DNA from 3 places in the Yersinia alsatica genome. Region 3 is predicted to be linked to each of the others. Evidence: predicted binding sites of a transcription regulator. Region 3 holds the regulator's gene; each other region holds the start of a gene.

Region 1 (4,293 bases), 2.2 Mb from region 3:
GGAGTGACACCGGGCTCTTGATGGTGCAATTGGTGACTTTGCTGGTCATCTGGCTGTTGGGAACCCGTAGTGCTGGCTCCAGTGCCAATGTGCAAACTTTGATTGCCTTGCTGGTGATCGCGCTGGTGGTGGCAATTTGGTGGCAGGGGGATATTCACCCATCACAGATACCTTGGCCGGCATTACACGATATTTCCCCGCCAAATATGTTCAGTGCGCTGGCTGTGATGTTCTGGTGCTTTGTTGGGTTGGAAGCTTTCGCGCATCTGGCAACAGAATTTCGTCATCCTGAACGTGATTTCCCTCGTGCCCTAATGGTTGGGCTACTGGTTGCTGGTGCCGTTTACTGGGGATGTACCGTGGCAGTGCTGCATTTCCATGCCTATGGCGAGCAACAAGCCGCTGCAGCTTCATTACCGGGGATTGTGGTTCAATTGTTTGGTGCGCATGCGCTGTGGGTCGCCTGCATCATTGGTTATTTAGCCTGCTTTGCCAGTGTGAATATTTATACCCAAAGCTTTGCTCGCATGGTGTGGTCGCAAGCTCAGGTTCGCCCGCAAAGTAAGTTGGCGCAGCTCTCTGCCGGGAAAACACCGGTGAATGCTCTCACCGCGGTAGTCGGTAGTTGTCTGGCCTTCGCGCTGCTGATTTACTGGCTATCTTTGCCCTTGGATATACTCATTGTTTATGCCAACGGTATTTTCGTACTGATCTATTTGTTGTGCATGTTGGCAGGGATTCGCTTGCTAAGTGGGCGCTCGCGAGTGATGTCAGTGATTGGCAGTATTCTGTGCTGTGTATTACTGGTCATGATTGGCTGGAAAAGCTTATACGCCTTACTGATGTTTGCGCTGTTATGGATATTAATGTCCCGAACGCGGGTATCAGTGATACAGCACTAAACAAAGGGCGCCATAGGGCGCCCTAGTCATAACGGGGCATATTACTCGCCCGTTTTGTCGTCGACAGCTTGAGGAGTATCAACAGCAACTGGCGCACTGTTGAATTTGGCTTCCAGCTCGCCCATCCGTTGTTCCAACAAAGCCAGCTTTTCTCTGGTGCGCAGCAATACCTGAGTTTGCACGTCGAACTCTTCACGATTAACCAAATCCAGGCGGGTTAACTGCGATTGCAGCACCATCCGGATTTTCTTTTCGACATCGTCCCCGAATTCGCGAATACCTTTCGGCATAGACTCATGCACCTGGCGGGCGATTTGTTCAATTTTTTTCGGGTCAATCATGGTGTTTCCCTAATTAGATGTGTAGTTACCTCCTCTAGTGTAATGCCTGATGCTAATTGTATAAACCTCCGCACATCACCATTTTGGTAATTGCTCCAACGAATCAATAGCGCTATAGTCATAGGGCTTATTCTCAGGGCGGGGTGCAAGTCCCCACCGGCGGTAAATTGTGTTGCGGCATTCCTGTGTCGTGGTGCAAAAGCCCGCGAGCGCTCACGCTGTTTCTCTGGTTAAAGAGAGCGGGGTAGAGGTCAGCAGACCCGGTGTAATTCCGGGGCCGACGGTTATAGTCCGGATGGGAGAGAGTAACGGTATTTGCCGGGCCTATGGCTCGCTTGCGTTATTTCGGCTATTTCTATTGATATAGAGAAATTGATATAGAAAAATTGGCCAATTACTCCTCAAGACCGCCCTGATTCTGGTAATCCATAATTTTAATGAGGTTTCTTACCATGAATCAGACCCTTTTATCAGATTTTGGCACGCCTGTTGAGCGTGTAGAACGTGCTATCGACGCTCTGCGTAATGGCCGTGGTGTTATGGTGTTGGATGACGAAAGTCGTGAAAACGAAGGCGATATGGTTTTTGCCGCTGAAGCAATGACTGTTGAGCAAATGGCGCTGACTATCCGCCACGGCAGTGGCATTGTGTGTCTGTGTATCACTGACGAACGCCGCCAACAGCTTGATTTGCCCATGATGGTTTCCCATAACTCCAGCCAGTTCCAAACTGCATTTACCGTGACAATTGAAGCGGCTAAAGGCGTGACAACTGGGGTTTCTGCTGCTGACCGTCTGACGACTATCCGTGCTGCAATTGCTGATAACGCTAAACCTGCTGACCTTAATCGTCCAGGCCACGTATTCCCATTACGCGGTCAACCGGGTGGCGTATTATCTCGCCGTGGTCACACCGAAGCATCCATCGATTTAGCCACACTGGCTGGCTTCAAACCTGCCGGTGTATTGTGTGAACTGACCAATGATGATGGCAGCATGGCACATGCGCCAGAAGTGATTGAGTTCGCCAAATTGCATGATATGCCAGTCGTGACAATTGATGACTTAGCTGAGTATCTTCAGTCCCAAGCCAAAAAAGCCAGCTGATTTCTGATGGCGATATCTGCTGATATTGCCAGCCGATAAAGTGGTTTACAGGCCGGGTTGCCACTATTCTCTTGAATAGGTCGCCGCCCGGTTATTTTCCATCACTAAAGCCTCTTCAACGTATTTTCCCTCCTATTTTATCCATTCAAATTTATTGAATATCTTCATCATTGTTATCCGGCTGTGTAATGAAAAAAAAGCGCGTAATCTACTGCTTATGGTTTAACGCCACCCTTTTTATTAACAGTAAGGATTTTTTATGAACACCTCTCGTATGCCTGCACTGTTTCTCGGCCACGGTAGCCCGATGAACGTGCTGGAAGAAAACAGTTATACTCAGGCATGGCGTGCGCTGGGTGAGTCATTACCACGCCCTAAGGCGATTTTGGCGATCTCTGCCCACTGGTATACTCCTGGAACCGCAGTAACCGCTATGGAGAAACCGCGGACTATTCACGACTTTGGTGGGTTCCCACAGGCACTGTTTGATACCGAGTATCCGGCACCGGGTTCCCCGGCACTGGCGGCGCAAATTCAGCAATTGCTGGCACCGATTGCCGTGCGAGCCGACACCAGCGAATGGGGATTGGACCACGGGAGCTGGGGGGTATTGATTAAGATGTATCCTGAGGCTGATATTCCTGTTGTGCAACTGAGTATCGATGGCACGCAACCGGCAGAATATCACTATGAATTAGGCCGTAAACTGGCGGTGCTACGTGAGCAGGGCGTGATGATTGTCGCCAGCGGTAACGTGGTACACAACTTGCGTATGGTCAGATGGCAAGGGGAAAGTAGCCCGTATCCATGGGCAGAGTCCTTCAACCAATTTGTACGATATAACCTGAGTTATCAAGGTGATAATCACCCATTGGTCAACTTTATGCAGCATGAAGGGGCTGAGCTATCTAATCCGTCACCCGAGCATTATTTGCCACTGTTATATGTTTTGGGGAGCTGGGATGGTAAAGAGCCGATTTCTATTCCGACAGATGGGATTGAGATGGGGTCGTTGAGTATGTTGTCGGTACAAGTCGGCTAAATACCCTGCGCCCTTGACGTTATAGCGTTGTTAGCTACGCTCTTTCACCCGAATCCCTGACTTGAGTCAGCTCAGCGGGATTCACTCTCTTGCTGCCTAGCTATCGGTCCCCTCGAGTGCTACGTTGAGCTATTGGGGCAGTAATCCCACCAGTCACCGAACAATAAAAGCAACGTGCTAGAAATGTTAAGGGAAAGCCGAAGCTTTCCCTTACTTTAATGGCGTGCTTTTACCCTAAAATGATATGGGGGTAAAAACGCGATAGATCTTGGGTGATCAGTTCGCGATCTTCACGCAAACCAATACCACAGGGTTGATCGTTAACCAGCCAACTGCCAATCAAGGTATAGCTGTCGCCAAACTTAGGCAATGGATGGAATTGCTGAACAATCATGCCTTCCTCGCCGTATGGCCCATCAACCCGTGCCACTTCTTTGCCGTTTTCTACTATCTGAATATTGGCACCTTCCCGCGAGAATAGCGGCTTGGTGACATAATGATCCATCGCAGGATGGTCATCTTCAGCAAAATAAGCAGGCAACAGATTAGGGTGATTAGGGAACATTTCCCACAGCAAAGGGAGCAACGCTTTATTGGATATAATGCTCTTCCATGCCGGTTCCAGCCAACGTACGCCGGCATCTTCCAACTTTGTGGAGAACATTTCGCGGAACATAAACTCCCACGGATAAAGCTTGAACAAATTACTGATAACCTGATTATCCAGGTCGGTAAATTGCCCTTTTTCTCCTAAGCCGATCTCTTCCATAAACATGAATTCAGTCGGCAGACCGGCTTCCAGTGCGCAATCTTGCAGATATTGCACGGTGCCGCGATCTTCTTCACTGTCCTGACAGCAGGCTAGATGCAGCAGACTAAAACCATGGTTATCACGCAAGTCA
Region 2 (4,293 bases), 580 kb from region 3:
CTAAAACTACCGCCAGGCAGGGTGCTTGGCAGCACTAACACAATGATAGCCAACGGGAAGATAGCCATCAGATACTGTTTGATACCGACCAGATTGACGTGTTGGGTAGCAAATTTGCGGCCACCAAGTAATAAAGACACCCCAACCAATCCGCCAATCACAATCATGATGATGGAATAGAGAGTATCGCGCATCAGTGCCGGTGCAGCATCGCCGGTCGCCATCATCGCTGAGATCAAACTAACCTCAAGCACGACAACTGACAGACTGAGGATCAACGAGCCATAGGGTTCACCCAACCGGTGTGCCAATACGTCAGCATGACGCACCACACTAAATGCACTGCTCAGAATACCGACCAGTGCAATCAGGTTAATAATGATCACGGCAGCAAAATTGCTGGTATCACCCCAGATATTAAGAATAACCAGCGCAATAATAGGCAGGATAAGGGAGTATTCGTGATGGCGGGATTTAGATCGGCCAGGATCATTTTGCGACTTCATTTCGAGCACACTCCTAATAACTTTACTGCATTAAACAGGCATTAGAGCCATTTAACGATAATTAAGTGCCATATTGCAGGCTAAGTAGCTTTAAGACTAACAAATAACAGGGAATTGTCGCAGGAAATTTACAAGGTTTTAACGGGGAAAGGTAAAAAAACAGATGTCAAAATGGACATTACAGAGTGATGTCCATTGATTTCATAGAGATTAATGTAGCTTAGTCGTCGATATTGTCCATCACTTCATGGCGTTTGTGATGATAATCTTCTTCATTCAGCCCTTCACGCCAGTAGGGAACAGCATAAAGTTGTTGGCGTTCACAGCTTTTTTCACGACGTAGATAACGGCGCAGTGCCACTACCAATCTATCTTCTCCCGCCAGCCAGAATGTAGCTTCTGCCATTGGCAACTCTAGTGCACAGAATTGGCTGATAACATCATCCGTTTTATCGGTGCTACCGATGACCCAGCTCAGTTCAACACCGGCAGGTTTAATCAGGTTGAGCACATCTTCTGGGGTATCTACACGAATAATGGCATGGCCTTGCGCGTCGGCAGGTAATGTTTCCAATAATGCCGCAATAGCCGGCAGTGACGAGGGGTCACCTACCAAATAACTGTAGGCCGCTGCGGGCAACATGGTTTCAGGGCCGCCTGGATTAGTAATCCCCATCCAATCACCGATTTTGGCATTGCGGGCAAAACTCACCGCCGGGCCAGGGTGATCATGGAGGGCAAATTCAATATCGATTTCACCCTGTTCAGGGCGGACTGCGCGCACCGAATAGGTACGAACAATCGGGCGAACATCGGCTGCAGGCCATACCGGGCCTTTGTCACTCAGCACCGGCAATTCTGGCTGGGTTTGGTGTGCCAGCGGCAGGAAAACTTTTAGATGAGCGCCAGCGCAATCTGCCGGGTAATTCTCCAGTGTTGGGCTATGAAAAGTAATTCGGCGCAAATGAGGTGAAATGTCGACAACCTTTTTTACCTGTATCAGGCGCGGCGGAGTTGGGCGATATCTGGGTTTTGCTGCAGTTGATTCTGTAGTCACAGTTTGTCCTTCTTATCTTATGGTGTTTTATTCTGCGGCATCAGCCAGCAAGGGCTGTGGCTTTTAGTGGGCGAAATTATACCATTAACCAATGTTAATGATAATTATTTGCATGAAAAGAGTGTCAGGGAAACGAAAAGGCTTCATGCCCCACCGCAGTGGGGACAGAATCAACAGGTATCAAAGAGGGATTTAGCTGATGGGTTGCACCATGGCTGTGCGCCGAAAATGCATTCTTAGCCGCAACATGGTGACCAGTGCAACAACCATGACGGCCATTGCCGCGAGCGGAAGTTGCTGTAAGTGCAGGCCAAATGCCAGCAAGGTGCCACCGAGCCAAGCCCCTAAAGCATTGCCCAAATTGAAGGCGCTCTGGTTAAAGGTGGACGCCAGATTCGGGGCGTCACGGGCTTGATCAACTACCAAGAGCTGTAGCATTGGGCATAAAGCGAAAGCCACGATACTCCAGATAAATAAGGTCAGTATTGCCGGTAAATAGAAGCCAATGGTGTAATGCAGCGCCAGCAAAATACCTATCAAGATGGTAATCAAACGGGTCATTGAGCCGACTAGATTTTTATCACCTAGACGGCCGCCCAAAACACTGCCGATGGATAACCCAACCCCGAGGATCAGCAGGACTACCGTGACACCATGCTCAGAAACTCGAGTCACTTCGCGTAGTAACGGGGCAATATAGGTGAAAACAGTAAATAAACTGGTATTGGTTAACACAGATAGCAGCAAGGCGGTTTGCACTTTCTTCTGCATGAGTGTTTTGAATTCCAATTTCGGACTGATTCTTTTCATCGGAATATGGCTGGGTAACCAGGCAATGACGGCGACGATGGCGACAATACCGATGGCGCTGACACCCCAAAATGCCGCTCGCCAGCCAAAAGCTTGCCCAATAGCGGTTCCTAAAGGGACACCCAGCACGTTAGCCAGCGTAACCCCCATAAAGACTAATGCAATTGCTCGCGCCCGGCGATTGGGTGGCACTAAATCAGTTGCGACCACTGATGCCAACCCAAAGAATGTGCCATGGCACAATGCGGCAATAATACGCGCGGCCATTAATAGGTTATAAGTTTCAGCCAAAGCACACAGAACATTGCCAATAATAAATAGAACGATTAAGCCCAAGAGTGTGGATTTGCGAGGGATGCGCGCGGTCGCGATAGCCAGAAGAGGGGCACCAATGACAACCCCCATGGCATAAACAGAAACCAACATTCCGGTTTTAGGGATACTCACCCCCAGATCATGAGCGACTTCCGGTAATAACCCCATAATGACAAACTCGCTGGTACCAATGCCAAATGTAGCAATGGTCAGCGCAATAATAGCCAGTGGCATGAATAACTCCCGAACAGCCTCTCTCGGCATGAGAGGCTGAATAACATCAATATCAACTCACTCCCTGGCATGAATATGAAGGAGATAAAGTCTGTGCAGGTGAATTTAATCGGACAATTTTATCATCGGCATAAAATGGCGTCTAACGGCAAAGTGCTATTCCGGCATTTTGCCAGCTACAGGGGATTGCCACTCTTGCTCACCCGAATCAGTTAGCAATGTAAGCTTATCAAGGCATCTCCTTTGCCGCCTTCCCATAGTTCGAAATCTATTGGATATATATTAAAAAGTAATTGAATATAGCGAATTCTATTTATTGTCTTGAATTTTGCCAATTATCAAAATACTCGGTGAGAATCTATTGCCCTGATAAATAATATTATTTTCACTTTTTCAATTAAAACGCGCTGTCCAACATCCACCCTCAGCTTTACTTAGTACAAAAAAACATAAGCAACGGTTTTTTTGTATTTGTTTGTCGTCACTATCCCTCGTAAATCTATGTATCAATCAGAATAAAACGAAAGGGGCTTAGTGTGAATTTCCAGCAGCTTAAAATTATTCGGGAATCGGCTCGTTGCAATTACAACCTGACTGAAGTCGCCAACACATTATTTACCTCACAATCAGGTGTCAGTCGGCATATTCGCGAGCTGGAAGAAGAGTTAGGTATTGAGATATTTATCAGACGCGGTAAGCGCTTGCTAGGAATGACCGAGCCGGGTAAAGAGTTACTGACGGTGGCAGAACGGATGCTAAATGATGCCAACCAAATTCGACGTTTGGCTGATGTATTCAGTAACAATGATAGCGGCCAGTTACATATCGCGACCACTCATACTCAAGCACGCTACAGTTTGCCACGCGTAATTAAAGAATTTCGCCTGCTGTATCCGCAGGTCAAACTGGTTATTAGTCAGGGGAATCCACAAGAGATTGCCGCGATGCTGCAATCCGGCGAAGCTGATATTGGTATCGCCACTGAAGTCTTGATGAGTGACGAATCTGTGGCTGCATTCCCTTATTATCGCTGGCATCACGCAATTGTGGTGCCAGAGAATCATCCGCTCACTCAAGAGAGCAATATCACACTGGAAACCTTAAGCCACTTGCCATTAATTACCTATCGCCAAGGTATTACCGGGCGTTCTCGTGTAGATAATGCTTTCAAGAATGCCGGTCTGACACCCGATATCGCATTAAGCGCGCAAGATTCTGATGTGATTAAAACTTATGTCGAGTTAGGGCTGGGGGTCGGTATTCTGGCGGATATGTCCTATGAGGCACATCGGGATAAGGGGTTAGTGCGGCTGAATGCCGAGCATCTCTTTGATGCTAATACCGTTTGGTTAGGGCTAAAACGCGGTCAGT
Region 3 (4,293 bases):
GATAAACCGCACTATTGTTGTCCATTGCCGCCTGATAAAGCGGCGTTACGCCCTGTTCAATTAATCCACTCCATCCATCAATCACTCCAGCGACTAAAGCGGGATCAATTTGTGCGTGGTCGATAGCTTTAAATTCTGCGAGCTTTTTCTTCAGATTATCCAGCGCGACGTTAGATGAGCTGAGTTCTTTATCTGCATCCGCGATATTACCGTTTTGGCGATAATCCACCGACCGGGCAAGACGAGTCACCATACGAAAATATTGGTCCGTCCCCTGATTGACCAAATTCATGTTTTCCACCAACACCGCATTGGCGTTAGAAGATTGGGTCAGTTGATTGAGTGATAGCAGCGTATAAGCCGATACACCGCCCCAGAGCAGACAAAAAGCGCCAAGCACCCAAAGTAATGCTGCCCTGATGGTAATATTTTTTAAAACCTGCATGTTCGTTCCCCTTATATATCGGATGGTTACCGTTAGAGACTCTGGTGTTATTTGATGACCGAAAAGCAATAAAGGACGTTCCATACAGCTAACGACGACTCCTTTCCCGACAAACTCTCATCTGACGGTTTTCCCCCTGGCACCGCAAATTGCAACCTTCCGGTTACACAAAGGTTATCGGCAATGACATTGCAAGATTGAGCGACTCACAAAAATTTAATATCACATAAACTTGATATGAGCCCGAGGGCGTTTTCTGGCATGATGTCGCCCTATACATGTGTTATATTGTTGGGCAACGCGCTCAGTGTTTAACATAACTATTTGAATTTAAAAGGTATTAAGTTATATGGCAACTGTAGGCATTTTCTTTGGCAGCGATACTGGCAATACCGAAAACATTGCCAAGATGATCCAAAAGCAACTGGGCAAAGATGTTGCTGAGGTTCACGACATTGCTAAAAGCAGTAAAGAAGATTTAGAAGGCTTCGATATTCTGCTGCTTGGTATCCCAACTTGGTATTACGGTGAAGCCCAATGTGATTGGGATGATTTCTTCCCAACATTGGAAGAGATCGATTTTAACGGCAAGCTAGTGGCTTTGTTCGGTTGTGGCGATCAGGAAGACTACGCAGAATATTTCTGTGATGCGATGGGTACCGTGCGCGATATCATCGAACCTCGCGGTGCTGCAATCGTCGGTCACTGGCCAACCGCTGGCTACCACTTCGAAGCCTCTAAAGGCTTGGCTGATGATGATCACTTCATTGGTTTAGCCATTGATGAAGATAGGCAGCCAGAACTGACGAATGAACGTGTTGAAGCTTGGGTAAAACAGATCAGCGAAGAACTGAATTTGGCCGAGATCACCGGTTAATTTGTTAGATCGGAAACGCTGAGGTGATATTGCATAGCGCCGAGCGTTTCCGTTAACTCTCCTCCCCCTTTGAACTCTTTTTTTGTCTGCCCCAACCCTTTAATCCCATTTTGCCAAAGCCAATAACCGCAAAATATGCGCGGTGTCATTTGTTGTCAGAATGAGCTTTGTTAAGCAGCCCACAAATCAGCAGCATGATGCGTGCAAAATGAAAATAAACCGCTACAAATTTGTAACGTTGCCTATAGCGGCCTTATACTTAAATGATGCAACAATCCCATTCATCAATACATTGCATGATTAATCGGACAAAGTGTGCAATTATATCTTTGTTAACAACCACGGTTTTCATTTAGGGCTAGCAGTTCTATAATGAGACGCAATCGTAATGATTGCGCCACGGATGTCATAGGCTGAACAGCCTTAATTTGAATCGATAGTAACAGGACTGAATCCGCATGACTGACAACAACAAAGCCTTAAAAAACGCTGGTTTGAAGGTAACACTGCCCCGTCTTAAGATTCTGGAAGTGTTGCAAAATCCAGAGTGCCACCATGTCAGTGCGGAAGATCTTTATAAAAAGCTGATTGATATGGGCGAAGAAATTGGTTTGGCGACGGTTTACCGTGTACTGAACCAGTTTGATGATGCCGGTATTGTTACCCGCCACAATTTCGAAGGCGGCAAATCAGTCTTTGAGCTGACGCAGCAACATCATCACGATCACCTGATTTGCCTGGATTGTGGCAAAGTGATTGAGTTTAGTAATGAATCCATTGAATCTCTTCAACGTGAAATTGCTAAACAGCATGGTATCAAGCTGACTAACCACAGTCTGTATCTATACGGCCACTGTGAGACCGGCGATTGCCGTGAAAATGAGTCTGCGCACGATAAAAGATAAAATATGCCCATCATCTTTCACACTGCAGGTGTGTTGGCTGGCTCTCACTCACCCGAATCACTTACTGATGTAAGCTCATCGGGATTCTATCGATAGCCACCTTCCTGCACTTTGATATTTATTGGGCATGATATTATCGCATTGATTTTATAAAGACTTTAAGCGCTGAGATTTTAAGTACCGAATAACCTTAGGGTTTGTTTTTAATCCAGATAACGGCACTCTATTATCTGGATAGCATTATCCATCAGCAAGATGGCCACCTTTCCTGTTCAGTCGGGAGTCAGGTGGTCATTCTTATTTATATCTCGCCCCTCCGCCGTTCATGTTTGTCCCTTACTCGTTTCGACGTCAATGTATCTCACTGCCCTTATCAGGGTGCTATGGCACTATTTTGGGCAAAAAAAAACCCGGACTTGCCGGGGGAAAAACCATCAACTCAACTTCACTTAATATTGTTTACCTAAAGAACCTAGCAAACAGGAGATAACATCAGACACAGCACTTTAACAACAATCATCAAACTTTCACTGGCTCAGCGCGGCTACTGCGCTTTCCGTCTGGGCTAGTCGAGCGGATTAACACATCACCGCTGACTTTAGATTGCACCTTGACATCATACTTCTGCCACTGCTTACCGCCATCAGTGGAATACTCGATAATCAGCCCCGGCAAGGAGATATTGGCTTCCAATACGCCGTTGACCACACGAGCCCCCGGTACCGGCAAGCGGTATGCAATACCGGCTTTATCCAGTTTTGCCAATTCGCGCTGGCCCATGATATTAGCGAAGCGCTGCCAATCGGTGTTCAATGCCACGGTATCGACCAGATGTGTTTCGCCACCTTGGTACTCTCGGCCCGCCTTGTAATCTTGTTCCCAAGATGCGCGGTGCCAGGCACGTTCAGCCAGCGGCAATACCCGTGGGAAAATCATGTATTCCATCTGTTGGTCAGTACGTACGGTTTCATTCCATGATTGACCTGAAATCCCGTGCACACCCGGCCATGGCTTATCACTCTTCGCACTGAAATGGTTGCCATCACGGTCAACCGAGGTTTCGGCGTTTTGCGGCATGTTATCTGGGGCAAAACTGAAGACTTTGGCTTCATCACTAAAACGCGTCGCCCAGTAGTAACCGCGTTCATTCGGATTAACTTCATAAGGCATATCGAAGTAGACATAATCCGGGTTAGAGGCAACCACTTCATAACCTTTATTGGCCCAATCATTGATGGAGTCAGCCCCGCCCCAGTAGAGGGTATCCCAGAAGTTAACGCCAACCCGTTTGGTCGCAAAGGCTTTCGAATCCTTAGCGTCTTTCAAACCATCTTGCCAAGCCTGCATTTTTTCGATGCCGTGAGCATTAACCAGTTTGCTGACTTCAATAGCGAAGTGGCTGGAGAGATGCTCAACATCCTGAATTTTGCCTTGCTTGACCATGTCCTGACATACCTGAGACTTAGCCCATGGCTTATCTTCAACACTCTTATCAATGATGCCTTTGCCCGGCTCAATGGTGCCATTTTTGTCTTGGAAACCGGCTCCCAGACGAATGTTTTTCGCTTCATCACCACCAAAATGCCACGTGGTTAATGGCATGCCCGCTTCTTTGTGCATCTGGGCCATTTCGCCAATCACTTTATCGACAAAACGCTTCGATGAATCCAGACACGGGTTCAGATAACTTTTGCGCTCATAGAACTGCACCGAGGTGGTGTTGGAGTCATCTGTCGGGTCAAGCAAGCGGAATTCGTTAGCTTCTTTCTCTTTGCCCTGCTTCATCAAATTGTTGTAACGCGCTTCCATCGACACCACTGCCGCACGGGCGTGGGCTGGCATATCAATTTCAGGAATGACGTCAATTTGGCGAGCTTTAGCGTATTTCAGAATTTCAATGTAGTCATCACGGGTAAAGTGGCCGGAACCCAGATTATTGCTATCCGGACCAGAACCCAGTTGTGGCAATAAGCAGGTATTTTCTGTCAAATCGTGGCAGCGTTTGCTCCCCACATCGGTCAGCTCCGGCAAGCCAGGGATCTCAATGCGCCAGCCTTCATCATCAC

The links. The regulator Fur, encoded in region 3, represses iron uptake genes when iron is present. The targets are predictions, from matches to a motif close to ATAATAATGAGAACNACTATCAA.
Positions count from the first base shown of each region.
Region 1: the regulator Fur is predicted to act here: its motif matches at 2,504-2,526, upstream of ygiD (4,5-DOPA-extradiol-dioxygenase).
Region 2: the regulator Fur is predicted to act here: its motif matches at 1,655-1,677, upstream of N0H69_RS15780 (siderophore-interacting protein).

Region 1 is NZ_CP104006.1:1,384,102-1,388,394, forward strand. It holds gene yjeH (L-methionine/branched-chain amino acid transporter) at 1-902, shown strand, start outside; gene ubiK (ubiquinone biosynthesis accessory factor UbiK) at 944-1,243, opposite strand; FMN riboswitch at 1,369-1,554, shown strand; gene ribB (3,4-dihydroxy-2-butanone-4-phosphate synthase) at 1,696-2,349, shown strand; gene ygiD (4,5-DOPA-extradiol-dioxygenase) at 2,609-3,391, shown strand; gene N0H69_RS06080 (glutathionylspermidine synthase family protein) at 3,621-4,293, opposite strand, start outside.
Region 2 is NZ_CP104006.1:3,534,514-3,538,806, reverse strand. It holds gene chaA (sodium-potassium/proton antiporter ChaA) at 1-506, opposite strand, end outside; gene N0H69_RS15780 (siderophore-interacting protein) at 727-1,563, opposite strand; gene N0H69_RS15775 (MFS transporter) at 1,756-2,922, opposite strand; gene cbl (HTH-type transcriptional regulator Cbl) at 3,459-4,293, shown strand, end outside.
Region 3 is NZ_CP104006.1:4,113,572-4,117,864, forward strand. It holds gene N0H69_RS18425 (methyl-accepting chemotaxis protein) at 1-445, opposite strand, end outside; gene fldA (flavodoxin FldA) at 795-1,322, shown strand; gene fur (ferric iron uptake transcriptional regulator) at 1,781-2,227, shown strand; gene N0H69_RS18440 (beta-N-acetylhexosaminidase) at 2,747-4,293, opposite strand, start outside.